2 regions of the Candidatus Pantoea symbiotica genome follow, and region 2 is predicted to be linked to the other one. Evidence: predicted binding sites of a transcription regulator. Region 2 holds the regulator's gene; the other holds the start of a gene.
What was found. Region 2 encodes PurR, which represses purine synthesis genes. Its sites were predicted from a motif close to CANGCAAACGTTTGCNTG; they were not measured.
Positions count from the first base shown of each region.

Region 1: the regulator PurR is predicted to act here: its motif matches at 4,521-4,538, upstream of ACXIZX_RS01185 (NCS2 family permease).

Region 1 is NZ_JBSZHR010000002.1:106,695-114,270, forward strand. It holds gene ACXIZX_RS01155 (oligosaccharide flippase family protein) at 1-1,099, shown strand, start outside; gene ACXIZX_RS01160 (ATP-grasp fold amidoligase family protein) at 1,108-2,058, shown strand; gene ACXIZX_RS01165 (YjcB family protein) at 2,115-2,396, opposite strand; gene soxS (superoxide response transcriptional regulator SoxS) at 2,651-3,082, opposite strand; gene soxR (redox-sensitive transcriptional activator SoxR) at 3,181-3,657, shown strand; gene ACXIZX_RS01180 (glutathione S-transferase family protein) at 3,701-4,366, shown strand; gene ACXIZX_RS01185 (NCS2 family permease) at 4,625-5,974, shown strand; gene ACXIZX_RS01190 (Na+/H+ antiporter) at 6,114-7,576, shown strand, end outside.
Region 2 is NZ_JBSZHR010000002.1:1,598,671-1,606,246, forward strand. It holds gene ACXIZX_RS08030 (riboflavin synthase subunit alpha) at 1-292, shown strand, start outside; gene cfa (cyclopropane fatty acyl phospholipid synthase) at 342-1,490, opposite strand; gene punC (purine nucleoside transporter PunC) at 1,802-3,004, opposite strand; gene punR (DNA-binding transcriptional activator PunR) at 3,115-4,026, shown strand; gene purR (HTH-type transcriptional repressor PurR) at 4,023-5,048, opposite strand; gene cydH (cytochrome bd-I oxidase subunit CydH) at 5,322-5,411, shown strand; gene ACXIZX_RS08060 (C40 family peptidase) at 5,468-6,259, opposite strand; gene ACXIZX_RS08065 (Grx4 family monothiol glutaredoxin) at 6,624-6,959, shown strand; gene rnt (ribonuclease T) at 6,995-7,576, opposite strand, start outside.

The DNA of each region.
Region 1 (7,576 bases), 1.5 Mb from region 2:
GACCGTGGCGATTTTCGGTACGGAAACCATCCTGTTTAAACGTATCAGTAAGAGTGCGCCAAAAGGGCTGCGCCTGATGACCGTAGCGCGCAACATGCGCATGGTTTTGCTGTTGCTGACATCGCTGCCCGTCTTGATTTGGGTCTGGTACAACATGCAGGAAAACTTCCTCGCTTTTGCACTGGCCTCGTTTATCTCTTCGGTTTTCGTGACGCAGGACACCTTCAGTGTCTACAACAATGCGCGCTTAGCGTCGCGACTGAATACCATCGCCAACTCTGTCGGTTTGCTGCTGGGCTTCAGCTTAAGTTTTGCCATTGCCTGGCTGCACCTCAATCCGCTGTGGCTGACCGTATCGATTGTCGCCGTCACGCTGGTGCCGTATGTCATTAAGCGTTTTAACTTTTACCGCGAAAATCAGGACGTGGCGCCGCCGCAGGATAAGCGCAACACCTATCTGCGCTATTTGCTGTACGCCGGATTACCGCTGGCCATCTCCAGCATCTTTATCTCGGTGCAGGTGAAAGCGGCACAGATGTTCCTGGCGGGCATCGCCTCGGCGCGCGATCTCGGGCTGTTCGCCGCCGCCAATACCATTTCGGCTTCCTGGATTTTCATCCCGGTCGCCATCATCACTTCCTGCTTTTCGGAAATCTTCCGCGAGCGTGGAGAAGCCGCCATCAAGCTGACAGCACGGCTTAATGGTTATGTCATGGGTGTTTCATTGTTGTTGTTAGCGGTGATCGCGATGTACGGCGAAAAAATCATCATCGCTTTATATGGTCACGAGTACACACAGTCAGGAAGTCTCATTACGTTGTTGTCGTTAGCGACCTGCTTTTCGGCGATGGGGACCGTAGCGTATCGCTACATGGTCAAAGAAGGCGGGTTTAATTATCTGTTGAAGAAAATTGTTTGCCTGATGGTGATCAGCTTGCCGCTGTCGTGGTGGCTGATCCAGGGCTACGGCATCATGGGTGCCGCATGGAGCGTTTTCATCTCAGAATTGCTGTCTCTTACCGTAATGAATTACTTCTTCAAAAACGGCGTCATCCAAAAAATCCAGGTTTCCTCACTCAACTACAAAACCTACAAATGAGGTCAGATATGCTCAAGTTGAAAGATGAACTCAGAAGAAGCGTGCAGTACTTCATCAAGAAGATGCCCTGGGCATACCAGGATCGTATCTACTATTTTCATAAGTTCCGCAAACTGCCCAATTTGCGTGAGCCGAAAGTGTTTAACGAGAAGGTGCTGTACCGCAAATTCATCCATGGCGATTATCAGATGTATGGTCGTCTATCGGACAAGTATTCGGTGCGCGAATATATCGCCGAGAAAGTGGGCAGCGAATACCTGATCCCGCTGGTGTACGAGACCAGCGATCCAAGCTCTTTGCACACGCTGCCGAGCTGGAAAAATACCGTCATCAAGCCGAATCACGCCTCTAACATGGTGGAGATTCTGCTGGAAGAGCCGGATGCGCTGAAGAAGCAGCAGATTATTAGCGACTGCCATCGCTGGCTGAAGACCGATTTCGCCAACGAAGCGCGTGAGATTCACTATCGCTACATCAAGCCACGCATTCTGGTGGAGCAGTACATTGGCGATGGTAAATCGGCGCCGATTGATTACAAGTTCCACATGTTCAACAAGCGCGACGGCAGCTTTGAGTATGTGTTGCAGGTGATCTACAACCGCTGCAATCCGCTGTTGTCGATGAACTTTTACGTCAACAACCTCAACGAGGCGTATCACAAAATTCGTGATACCGGCCTGGACGTGACGCCACAAATGGCCTCGTTGCAGCACGCGTTGGCGTTGAGTAAAAAGCTGGCGAGTGATTTCGATTATGTGCGCGTGGATTGGTACATTGATAAAGAGCAGATCTACTTCGGCGAGTTGACCTTTACGCCAGGCGCGGGTTTGGTGACCGGTCTGGATCGCGGGCTCAATCAGATGATGGGTGATATGTGGATTCAGGATCGTCGCGGTACGAAGATACCGGGCATCACGGTGACGGAAGTGACCATTCCGGCCGTATTGAAGAAAATTTAAGTATCACACAGCAAAATAAAAAACCCCGCTTCGGCGGGGTTTTTTATTGGCAGCGATTAAGGCATTGGCCAATCGGTTGGCGTCTGGCTCATCACTTCAATAAAGGCGTTTTTGGAGATTTCCATAAAGTTATGCAGATTCTCCATGCTCAGCGTGATACCGAGCAGGCCAGTGACAAACCAGCAGGACATACCCACGCCAATGCCACCGCACAGCAGCGCCATCACGTGATGACTGTTCTGACGCAGTCGAATTTTCATGGTGCTGGCGAAGAACATCATTACCGCACTCAGGAGTTCCCAGCGCATAACAATCAGACTGGTGGTTAAGGTGGCCATCTGCAAAAACCTCTTAGAATCAGTGATATCCCCGACATTCAATCGACATCACTGGCGGCGAAGAAGGAAGGTCAGGGAAGTCCTTCAGGCCGTCTTACTGAATACAGGAAAGTGTGACTTGGCTCACATTATATCACTCGATTTTAAATTTTGAACAAAATTTATACCTGGTATGGTAGAAAGATTTTTATCGAACTGGAGGGAAAAGCAGGCAGGAAAAGCGAGGTGCGCCCGCAAGGGGCGCGCAGAAAAGGTTAGCTAACCGGGCAGCACTCGCCGGTTGTACGCTGGGCAAAACTGGTCATGTTGTTGTCTGCACAGTCAAAACTGAGCAAGCGCGGACGCTGAATCATCGCCTGACGACGCATAGTGTGACGATAAGCGGTTGGCGTTTGCGAGAACTGACGGCGGAACACGCGCGAAAAGGTCTGCTGCGAGTCATAACCGTATTGCATCGCGATATCGAACACCGGACGCTGAGTTTGACGCAGCGCTTCAGCGGCCAGCGTCAGACGACGTTCGCGAATATAGCCACCCAGCGTTTGTTTCGTGACGGCACGGAACATACGCTGCAGGTGCCATTTTGAGTAACCTGATTTTGCCGCGACTTCATCAATAGACAGCGCTTTATCCAGATTCTGATCGATCCAGTTGGACAGCGAATGAATGATTTCCTGTTGCATCATAGCCTCATCCTTCTGATGTTTTTTGCCTGGTGAGAAATTCGAAGTTTTGCTGGGGTGCGAGTATAATTCCTCAAGTTAACTTGAGGTAAAGGCCCTAAATGAAAAAAGAACGCAATTACCCGAAGCCGGTTTTAACGCCGGGCGAAGTGGCGAAGCGCAGCGGCGTGGCGGTGTCGGCGCTGCACTTCTATGAGACCAAAGGATTGATTTTCAGCTCGCGCAACGGCGGCAATCAACGCCGCTACAGCCGTGACGTGCTGCGTCGCGTGGCCATCATCAAAATTGCGCAACGTATCGGTATTCCGCTGGCGACGGTGAGCGACAGCCTGACGCATGTGCCGGCCAATAAGCGCATGTCGACGCATGAGTGGGACGCGCTGACGCAACACTGGCGCGAGGAGCTGGATAAACGCATCGAAACCCTGACGCGCTTGCGTAACGATCTGGATGGCTGCATTGGCTGCGGCTGTTTATCGATGCGCGATTGTCCGCTACGCAATCCGGGTGACCGCCTGGGCGAGCAAGGTTCGGGCGCGGTGCTACTCGATCCGGAACAAGACGAGCAAAAACGCTGATCGACTATACTTGGCGGAACACTTTTACCGGCAAGGAAACCGTATGATCACCGTTCACCATCTGGAAAACTCCCGCTCGCATCGCGTGTTATGGCTACTGGAAGAGCTCGCGGTGCCTTACCAAATCAAACGCTATCAACGTGAAAACACTCTGCTGGCCCCCGATTCCTTAAAGAAAGTGCATCCGCTAGGGAAATCACCGGTGATTACCGACGGCAATCGCGTGATTGCCGAGTCAGGCGCGATTCTCGAATACCTGCAACTCAAATACGACAGCGAGCATCAGCTGGCGTTGAGTCATGAAGATGAACAGATTCAGGCGCGTTACTGGCTGCATTACGCGGAAGGATCGCTGATGCCGCTGCTGGTAATGAAGCTGGTGTTTGCGCAGTTTGGCAAAAAGCCGGTGCCGTGGCTGCTGCGTCCGGCTGGCATCGCACTGAGTAAAGGGATTCAGAAAGCCTGGCTTAATAAGCAGCTGGCTTTGCACGGCAGCGTGATTGAAGAGCATCTCACGCAGCATCCATTTTTTGCCGGTTCACGTTTTAGCATCGCCGATGTGCAGATGAGCTTCCCGCTGCTGGCGCTGCAGTTGCGGGGTTCACTGCGCGATACGCCCGCCACCGCCCGCTGGCTGGAAACCATGCAGCAGCGCGCTGCCTGGCAACGTGCGATCCAGCAGGGTGGCGCGATTGAGTTGAGCCGCTAAGTTCAGCCAGGTCGCCATGAATGGCGACCCTACGGGACGGATGCCTGAATTTATCCTGTCATGCCCGCGATTAGTAGTTGAAAACCCCATGGCAAACGCCAGATAATCGTTTGCCTTTTTTCCGCGTCCCCTTTTACGGCCTGGAATACGCGGCGACGTAAACGTTTGCCTGGATTTTCATCATAAAAATCCGCCATCAGGGAACAGCAAACGTGCGCCGCGCGGCGACTCACATCACAAAAATATTGAGGAAGAATTATGTCTGGCGAATCGCGCCCGGCCAGTGGAAAACTGGACGCCTGGTTCAATATCTCTGCACGCGGCAGCAGCGTGCGTCAGGAAGTATTGGCGGGTCTGACAACGTTTCTGGCGATGGTGTATTCCGTCATCGTGGTGCCCGGCATGCTGGGCAAAGCGGGCTTCTCGCCAACGGCGGTGTTCGTCGCCACCTGTTTAGTCGCCAGTTTTGGCTCGATTATCATGGGCTTGTGGGCCAACCTGCCAATGGCGATTGGTTGCGCCATCTCACTGACCGCGTTCACCGCTTTCAGCCTGGTGCTTGGCCAGCACATTAGCGTGCCGGTGGCGCTTGGCGCAGTGTTCCTGATGGGCTTACTGTTCACGCTGATTTCGGTCACCGGCATCCGCGCATGGATTCTGCGTAACTTGCCGATGGGCGTGGCGCACGGAACCGGTGTCGGTATCGGCTTGTTCCTGCTACTGATCGCCGCGGACGGTATTGGTTTGGTGGTGAAAAACCCGGCTGCGGGCTTGCCGGTGGCGCTGGGTCAGTTCGCGTCATTTCCGGTGATCATGTCGCTGGTCGGCCTGGCAGCGATTTTCGGTCTGGAAAAACGCCGCGTGCCGGGCGGCATTCTGCTGACCATCATCACCATCTCGATTCTTGGCCTGATTTTCGATCCGGCGGTGACCTATCAAGGTCTGTTCGCTATGCCGAGCCTGAAGGATGCCAACGGGCAATCGGCGATGTTTAGCCTTGATATCATGGGCGCGCTGCAACCTGTGGTGCTGCCGAGCGTGCTGGCGCTGGTGATGACCGCCGTCTTTGATGCCACCGGCACCATTCGCGCGGTAGCGGGGCAGGCGAATCTGCTGGACAAAGAGGGGCAGATCATCAACGGCGGTCGTGCGCTGACCACCGATTCCGTCAGCAGCCTGTTCGCTGGTCTGGTCGGCGCTTCGCCGGCTGCGGTCTACATCGAATCGGCGGCAGGAACGGCGGCGGGCGGGAAAACCGGTCTGACGGCGATTGTGGTGGGTTTGCTGTTCCTGGTGATTCTGTTTATGTCACCGCTGGCCTATCTGGTTCCCGCTTACGCGACGGCACCAGCATTGATGTACGTTGGCCTGCTGATGCTGAGCAACGTGGCAAAAATCGACTTCAACGACTTCGTTGATGCGATGTCCGGCTTGCTGACCGCAGTGTTCATCGTGCTGACCTGCAACATCGTCACTGGCATCATGCTCGGCTTCGCTTCACTGGTGATTGGTCGTTTGTTTGCTGGCGAGTGGCGCAAGCTGAACGTTGGCACCGTGGTGATTGCTGTCGCGCTGGTGGCGTTCTATGCCGGTGGCTGGGCCATCTGACTTTAAAGCGAATAAATTTCGAGATTATTCTCTTTCTGCCCCACGCCGCACATCGGGTTGCCCCGCTGTGCGGCGTTTTGTTTTACACTTTCCCACGCAACAACATCGCTTTAATGAAATTGATTCGCCTAAGGAAAGCATGGAAATCTTCTTTACTATTCTCATCATGACGCTGGTGGTTTCACTCTCCAGCGTGGCGGCACGTATTCTGCCGTTTCAAATTCCCCTGCCGCTGGTACAAATTGCCGCCGGTGCACTGCTCGCATTTCCAGTCTTCGGCCTGCATGTCGATTTTGATCCGGAGCTGTTCCTTGTGCTGTTCATTCCACCGCTGCTGTTCGCGGATGGCTGGAAAACGCCGATTAACGAGTTCCTGCATCACGGTCGCGAAATCATGGGGCTGGCGCTGGTTCTGGTGCTGATCACCGTGGTCGGGATTGGCTACCTGATTTACTGGCTGGTGCCGGGGATTCCGCTGATTCCCGCCTTTGCGCTGGCGGCGGTGCTGTCGCCAACCGATGCCGTGGCGCTGTCCGGCATTGTCGGTGAAGGGCGCATCCCGAAAAAAATCATGTCGATTGTGCAGGGCGAAGCCCTGATGAACGATGCATCGGGTCTGGTATCGCTGAAGTTTGCCGTCGCGGTGGCGATGGGCACCATGGTGTTCACGTGGGGCGGCGCCAGCGTCGAGTTTCTCAAAGTGGCGGTCGGCGGTTTGGTTGCTGGTGTGGCGATATGCTGGCTGTATGGCCGCTCACTGCGTCTGCTGAGCCGCTGGAGCGGTGATGACCCGGCAACACAAACCGTGCTGCTGCTGCTGTTACCGTTCGCCTCGTACCTGATTGCGGAACACCTTGGCGTGTCGGGCATCCTCGCCGCCGTCGCCGCCGGTATGACCATCACGCGTTCTGGCATTATCCGCCAGGCACCGCTGGCGATGCGTCTGCGTGCGAACAGCGTGTGGCAGATGCTGGAGTTCGTGTTCAACGGCATGGTGTTCCTGATGCTCGGCCTGCAACTGCCCGACATCCTTTCCACCTCGATTGCGCAGGCCAACGCCGATCCTAACGTCGAACTGTGGATGCTGTTTACCGACGTTCTGTTGGTGTATGCCGCGCTGATGGTGGTGCGTTTCGGTTGGTTGTGGATCATGAAGCGCACCAGCATGCGCTTGCTGAAGAAGAAGCCGCTGGAGTTTACCAACTACTCGCTGCGTGAGCTGCTGATTGCCTCTTTTGCCGGGGTTCGCGGCGCCATCACGCTGGCTGGTGTGCTGTCGATTCCGCTGTTCCTCAGCAACGGCGATCCGTTCCCAGCGCGCTATGAATTGGTGTTCATCGCCACCGGCGTGATTTTAGTGTCGCTGCTGGTTGGTGTGGTGATCTTGCCGATTCTGCTGCGTGACGTTGAGAGCATCGATAAGGTCGGCCATCGTCGTGAGATTCAGTTTGCGCGTGCTGCGATGGCGGGCGTGGCGATTGAGAGCCTGCATAAAATGGAGCAGCGCCTCGAAACCGACACCGAAGAGAACATCGATCCTGAACTGCTGAAAGAGGTCAGCCTGCGCGTGATTGGTAATCTGCGTCGCCGCGCGGAGGGCAA
Region 2 (7,576 bases):
CCGCGAAATCTGGTTTAAATTACAGGACGCCACGCAGATCAAATATATTCTGCACAAAGGTTTCGTGGGTATCGATGGAATTAGTTTGACCGTTGGCGACGTGACGAAAAGCAAATTCTGTGTGCATTTGATTCCGGAAACGCTGGAGCGCACCACTTTAGGCGCGAAGAAGTTTGGTCATAAGGTCAATATTGAGATTGATCCGCATACGCAGGCCATTGTGGAAACGGTTGAGCGCGTATTAGCGCAGCGTGAAGCCGCTGCACTGGCGCAGATTGCTGGCGCAGAATAATACCGTTAAAAAAGGCGCCATGCGGCGCCTTGATTCATTTGAAAGCTTATTAACGCGCAACGCGTAAACCGCCATCCTTGCCACGACTGAATACTACCTGCCACAGCTGAATATCACGGGCACGAAACGCACCGGCGCAGGCGTTGAGATAATAGTCGAACATTCGTTTAAAACGTTCGCCATATTTCTCAGCCAGCTGCGGCCACGCCGCCTGAAAACGTTCATACCATGCCATTAACGTCGTATCGTAATCTGCGCCAAAGTTATGCCAATCTTCCATGACGAAATGTGGCTCACTGGCGTCAGCGATTTGACGCACTGACGGCAAACAACCGTTCGGGAAGATATATTTATCAATCCACGGATCGACATTCATATCTGTGGTGAGGGCGCCAATGGTGTGCAGCAAAAATATGCCGTCTGGTTTGAGGTTGCGGTCAGCAACATCAAAATAAGTGGCATAGTTTTTCGGCCCGACATGTTCAAACATACCGACAGAAACGATGCGATCATATTGATTATTCAGGTCGCGATAGTCCTGAAGTAATATAGTCACATCCAGTCCTTCACAGCGTTGTTGTGCCAGTTTTTGTTGCTCAGCTGAAATAGTCACGCCATGCACCGTGACGCCATAATGGCGCGCGGCGTATTCTGCCAGTCCACCCCAGCCACAACCGATATCCAACAACGTCATGCCCGGTTCAAGTTGCAACTTGCGGCAAATCATATCCAGTTTGGCTTGCTGCGCGTTTTCCAGGGTATCAGCATCTTTCCAGTAGCCGCAGGAATATTGCATATAAGGATCAAGCATCAGTGAGAATAGATCATTACCAAGGTCGTAATGCTCTTTACCCACAATCCAGGCGCGTTTTTTTGATTGCAAATTAGTGAGACGCGCGGCGGCGATGCGCAACGTATCTTTAAAATGCCGGGGTAATTGTTTATCCAGATGGTGTTTTAAAACGCGATGGAAGAACATATCTAGCTGTTCGCACTCCCACCAACCATCCATGTAACTTTCACCTAATCCGAGCGATCCTTCCTCAAGAACGCGTTTAAAAAAATCTGGATGCTTTACCTGAATATCCCAGGGACGAGTGCCATTAACTGCAATATCAGCCCGCTCTAGCAGTTCATTGACGATCCGATACCAGTGGTTTTCTTCAAGGCTCACTTCTTCTATAACAGATGAACTCATAGCTTCTCCATCACCTTCCGATCTGAACCTGAGAAAAAGAATAGCCAATTTCCCAAGACCTGTGAGAGAACTCACGGAAAATCCGTGCGCCAGAAATCCGACGTTGTACGACGTAGTACAGAGGTATGAATTTGAGCAGAAAAGTGGGTCGCCGCACCGGATAATGTGCAGACGCCATCCCGCGACAGTGTCGCTAAAGGTATTACATTTATATTATTGATTTAATACAGAATTACTGACCCACAGAGTATATGCTCACGTGGGTCAATATTCAACGGGTTATCGTTAGTTTGCTAACGAAAATCATTGAGTCAGAGATTATCTTCGCAGGGACGGGAAGTGTGGGCAATATCACTTTGTGCGTTTAGCGATCGCTGGCAGACAAAGCCCGCCCACGCCAGTACCACGGTGGCGACCATCACTAACGTGGTGTTGAACAACGCCTGTTCAAGGCCGGCGGAGACCAGCAGGCTGGCAACAAAGCATAATCCTAACTGGAATAAGTTCTGTAATCCTGCGGCTTTACCGGTGGCGTGCGGGAAGGGCGCTAATGCGCTAGCAACCACAATCGGATAGATCGCACCATTGGCCAGCGCCATGCCGCAGAAGGGCATCAACAATACAAACAGCGGCGCTGAGGGCATCAGGGCGATGACAAACAAACTCAGGATGCTCAGGCTATACAACACCAGCAACCACGGCAGCAGTTGCGCGCCCTGATAACGATTTAACAGCGTGCGGCAGCCAAAGCCACCAATCAGAAATGCAATGGTCTGCGGAATATAGCTCAGGCCAATATCGCCCGGCGTCAGGCCAGCAGCGGCGAGAATGAAAGGTGATCCCGTCAGCCAGGCGAAAAAGCTCGCCGAACACGCCGAGTAGATCAAGACGTTACCGCTGTAAACGCGGGTGCCCAGCAAGGTCAACCATCCAGGTTGTTTGCCTGCCGCAACTTTCTCGCGCTTAGGCGAGGTTAACTGCAGCGTACCGATCAGCAACACCACGGCAACCAGCGTCAATGTGATAAAGATGCTGCGCCAGTGGAAGTGGCCGATAAGCCAGGCGCCGAGCAGCGGTGCCAGCGCCGGAGACAGCGCAACCAGCGGCATAATTGTCGCAAACACTTTATTGGCTTTGGCTTTTGGATAGTGATCCACCACCAGCGCCTGCCAGCTCACGGCAGCAGCACACACGCCAATCGCCTGCACAAAACGCAGCGCCAGCATCAGGCGGACATCGGTCACCCAAAGCATCCCCAGACAACCAAGGGCGAAGATGGCTAAACCGGCCAGCAAAATTGGTTTACGCCCGTAACGATCTGACAGCGGCCCCCAAAATACCTGGGCACAGGCGAAACCGCCGAGAAACAGACTCAGGCTGGCGCTAATGGTGCCAGGTGCGCTAGCGAAATCACGCTGCATATCGCCAAAGGCAGGTAAATACATATCCGTGGCAAGAAAGCCGAGCATGCTGAGCACGGCAAGATAAGGCATAAATGCTTTAGACGACAACATGTTGATTCTCTTTTGGGCAGGTTGAACGCCGGGGAGTGTAAAAGGATGCAACGCGCTTTGTGAAACGCTAATATTTGCATAGTGCTGTTAAATTTTTTGAAGGCAAAATTATGTGGTCAGAATATGCGCTTGAAGTGGTGGATGCGGTGGCGCGCACTGGGAGTTTTAGTGCGGCAGCGCAGGAGCTGCATCGTGTGCCTTCTGCCGTCAGCTATACCGTACGACAGCTGGAAACCTGGCTGGCAGTGCCGCTGTTTGAGCGTCAGCACCGCGAAGTGGTGATGACACCCGCGGGCGAGCATTTTGTGCGTGAAGGGCGATCTGTTATCAAAAAAATGCTGGCAACCCGTCGACAGTGTCAGCAACTGGCAAATGGCTGGCGTGGGGAGCTAAGTATCGCGGTTGACTGCATTGTTAAACCGCAGCGCACGCGGCAGTTAGTGAAGGATTTCTATCGCCATTTTCCCGATATGGAGCTGATTATCAGCTACGAAGTGTTCAACGGCGTATGGGATGCATTGGCTGATGGCCGGGTTGATGTGGCTATTGGCGCAACCCAGGCGATTCCGGTGGGCGGACGTTTTGCCTTTCAGGATATGGGCGCACTGAACTGGCGTTGTGTAGTGAGTCCCGATCATCCACTGGTTAACAGCAGGGAGCTGGATGATGAAACATTGCGGGCATGGCCATCGCTGGTGCTGGAAGATACCTCGCGTGCGTTGCCGCGCCGTATGACATGGACGCTGGATAATCAGCGACGTCTGGTGGTACCAGAATGGGAAACCGGAATGGATTGTTTGCTGGCAGGATTGTGCGTTGGAATGGTGCCGGGCCATCTGGCACGTCCGCTGCTGGATAGCCATAAACTGGTCGAACTGGCACTGCCGCAGGCCTTTCCGGACAGTCCGTGCTGCGTCAGCTGGTCAGAACAGCGCGCGTCACCGGCGCTGGAGTGGTTACTGGCTTATCTCGGGGATGCCGAAACGCTGAACCACGAATGGCTCAGCGAAGTGTCTGCTTAGCGGCGATAGTCGCGGAACGGACCGTACGCCACCGAACGGCGCTCAATCAGCGTTGGCTGAACCTCAATGGTTTGCGGATCTTCACGCTTGCTGGTGATGCGATCCAGTAGCATTTCCAGCGCTTTTTCACCCAGTTCGGCTTTTGGCTGATGCACGGTGGTCAGCGCTGGCGTGAAATAGCGCGCGTTGCGCACGTTATCGTAGCCGATGACCGAGATATCCTGCGGTACGCGCAAGCCCATCTCATCAGCAGCGCAAATCGCGCCCATCGCCATAATATCGCCGCCGCAGAACACCGCCGTTGGGCGCTGTTTCTGATTTAAAATCTGCTGCATCGCCTGATAGCCCGATTCAGGCTCAAAGTCGCCCTGAACTACCCATTCAGGACGCACCGTAATGTCCGCTTCGTTCATTGCCTGCAGGAAGCCAGCGTGACGGCCGCCGCCGGTGTTGCGCTCCATCTGGCCGGGAATGGCACCGATATCGCGATGACCGCGTTCAATCAGATAACGCCCGGCGAGATAGCCGCCCTGAAACGCATTGTCCTGCACGGTATCGGTGAAGTCACCGCGCGATGCACCCCAATCCATCACCACCATGGGAATGTTGCGGTTCTCTTCCAGCATCTGTAGCAAATCGTCTGGATACTCAGAACACATCACCAGCAAGCCATCGACGCGCTTTTGCGCCATCATTGACAGGTAAGCACGTTGCTTTTGCAGATCGTTATGCGCGTTGCCGAGAATCAGCGTGTAGCCGCGTTCGAAACAACGGTTCTCCACCGCTTCGATAATTTCAGCGAAATAGGGCGCTTCGCTGGAGGTCGCCAGCAAACCTAAGGTTTTGGTGTGATTAACTTTGAGACTACGCGCCACGGCACTGGGCGAGTAGTGTAATTCTTTGATCGCTTCCCATACGGCGTTACGCGTCTCTTCCGCAACGAAACGCGTTTTGTTGATGACATGCGAAACCGTGGTGGTTGAGACACCCGCGCGTTTTGCGACATCTTTAATTGTTGCCATGAAAATGGTACTCCTGGGCTTATCGCAACTTACTGATAAGTATATTGTTAAACGTTTGCGTCTGCTAATGCTTTTATAGCCCAAAAAGCAGGCGAAATGGTGTGTTTTAGCAGGCGAAATCACTTCATCACGCTGTAAATACAGCATGCGCAAAATCTGTTGCGCAACGAAAGGCGGCGATTCTAGCAAGCTGGCGCGGATAACACGAGATTTTTGCCCATTGCTGTGCGAAAATCGCTTTAACCCTAATAATTGTGTGACTAAGGAGTTGTAATGAATACCGACCTGAAGCTGGCGCTAATGACCACTGTTGGCGCACTGTTGATGATTATCGCCTTCAGCTTTACCGCGATCATGCATTAACAAAAAAGCCGGAGCTGAGAACAGCATCCGGCTTTTTTATGATTGTTGCGCAACAGCTAGCGAATAGTTTTTGGCGTCATCATACGACGCGCGCCCACATAGTGTTTTTGCCAGTAATCCTCACCCAATACGCTAATCTGAATATCTTTGCCGGTACGCGGCGACTGAATGAATTTCCCGTTGCCGAGATACACGCCAACATGATCGGCAGTGCCGCGATTATTGATGCGGAAGAACACCAGATCACCTTTCTCCAGCATTTCACGCTTAATCGGTGCCGCATCGCGCAGGTGATACATCTCATTGGCGGTGCGCGGGAATTTGAATTTCACCAGATCTTTATAGGCGTACCACACTAAGCCGCTGCAGTCGAAACCGGTGTGTGGCGAAGTGCCGCCCCACTGATAAGGTTTGCCGAGTTGGCCCATTAATTTGGTCATCGCCGTTTCACGCGCCTTTTGATAACGCTGGCGGTGCGCCTTACTCATTTTGATGCCGGTCAGCGCTAATGCTTCATCATCGACGGCGATCTCAGGTGTTTTCTTCGCTAAACGTTGATGACCGTATTTCTTAGCAGAGAGTTTCAGCGGGGATTTTTTGCTGGTGGTTTTATGCAGCGCAGTTTCTGTTTTGGTCTGTTTTTTGAGTTTGAATTTTTGAACAGCAGTCAGGCGCGATTTTTTGGTGGTGGTTTTCACCGGGCGTCGTTTGCGGCGCTCGTCTTCACGTGCGCTCTTTTTCTCTGCTTTAAGCGAACTGGCATTAACGGGCGCATGCGGAGATGCAGCAGCCACATTAAAAAACAGTTGGGCGAAAGCCAGTATGAAAAGCGTTATTAGTAGACGCATAATCCGGTTACAGGTTAAGCAGGCTGAATGAAAGCAGACTGCGTTAAAGTGAGAGAAATCTGATCAAGCGATCAGCGCCGAGGCAATTCTAATCCACTTTTTTTCCAAAAGGTAAGGCCTTTTTCCATTAATATGTTACCAGATTGATTCTGTAGCAAAAATGAGCTATTTCAGCTGGTTAACGCAGCGAAACTATTGCTAATTATTAATTTATTAATGCCAATTAATGATATGAAAATGTTATTTGTCATGCGTTAACTTAACAAACATGGCGATTAGCCAGTGCAAACGCAAAATCCCGTTTTCAGTCCGGGAGCGAAATCGCTACAATAAACAAACACGAAGTAGAAGATTAAGGAAGGCAATAATGAGTACTGTTGAAAAAATTCAGCGTCAGATCGCAGAAAACCCGATTCTGCTGTACATGAAAGGTTCTCCAAAGCTGCCAAGCTGCGGTTTCTCGGCGCAAGCCGTGCAGGCGCTTTCTGCGTGTGGCGAGCGTTTCGCATACGTGGACATTCTGCAGAACCCGGACATTCGCGCTGAAATGCCAAAATACGCTAACTGGCCAACCTTCCCGCAGCTGTGGGTCGATGGTGAACTGGTCGGCGGCTGCGACATCATCGTTGAGATGTTCCAGCGCGGTGAACTTCAGCCACTGCTGAAAGAGACCGCTGAGAAGTATAAAGAAGCGGAATAATGCAGAAGGCCGACAAATGTCGGCCTTTTCTTTGCTTACTCGACAGACGCGTCGTCTGCGGGTTCTTCACTGAAAGCCAGCGGCCAGCCGCCCAGGCGTTTCCAGCGGTTCACCAACTCACAAAACAGCGTCGCGGTTTGCTCGGTGTCATACAGCGCCGAATGCGCTTGCGTACTATCAAACTCCATTCCCGCCGCTTTACAGGCTTTCGCCAGCACGGTTTGCCCCAGCACTAAACCACTTAACGCTGCGGTATCAAAGGTGGCAAAAGGGTGGAACGGATTGCGCTTCAGGCTGGCGCGCTCTGCGGCCGCCATCACGAAGTTGAGATCGAAAGTGGCATTGTGCGCCACGATAATGGCGCGATTGCAGCCGCTATCTTTGGTGCCTTTGCGCACCATTTTAAAAATCGCATGCAGCGCTTCGTATTCGCTTACCGCACCACGCAGCGGATTGGTGGGATCGATGCCGGTAAACGCCAGCGCCGCAGGATTCAGAATGGCGCCTTCAAACGGTTCCACATGGAAGTGCAGCGTTTCATCGCGGTGCAACCAGCCGTCTTCATCCATTTTCAGCGTTATGGCTGCAATTTCCAGCAGTGCATCGGTTTGTGCATT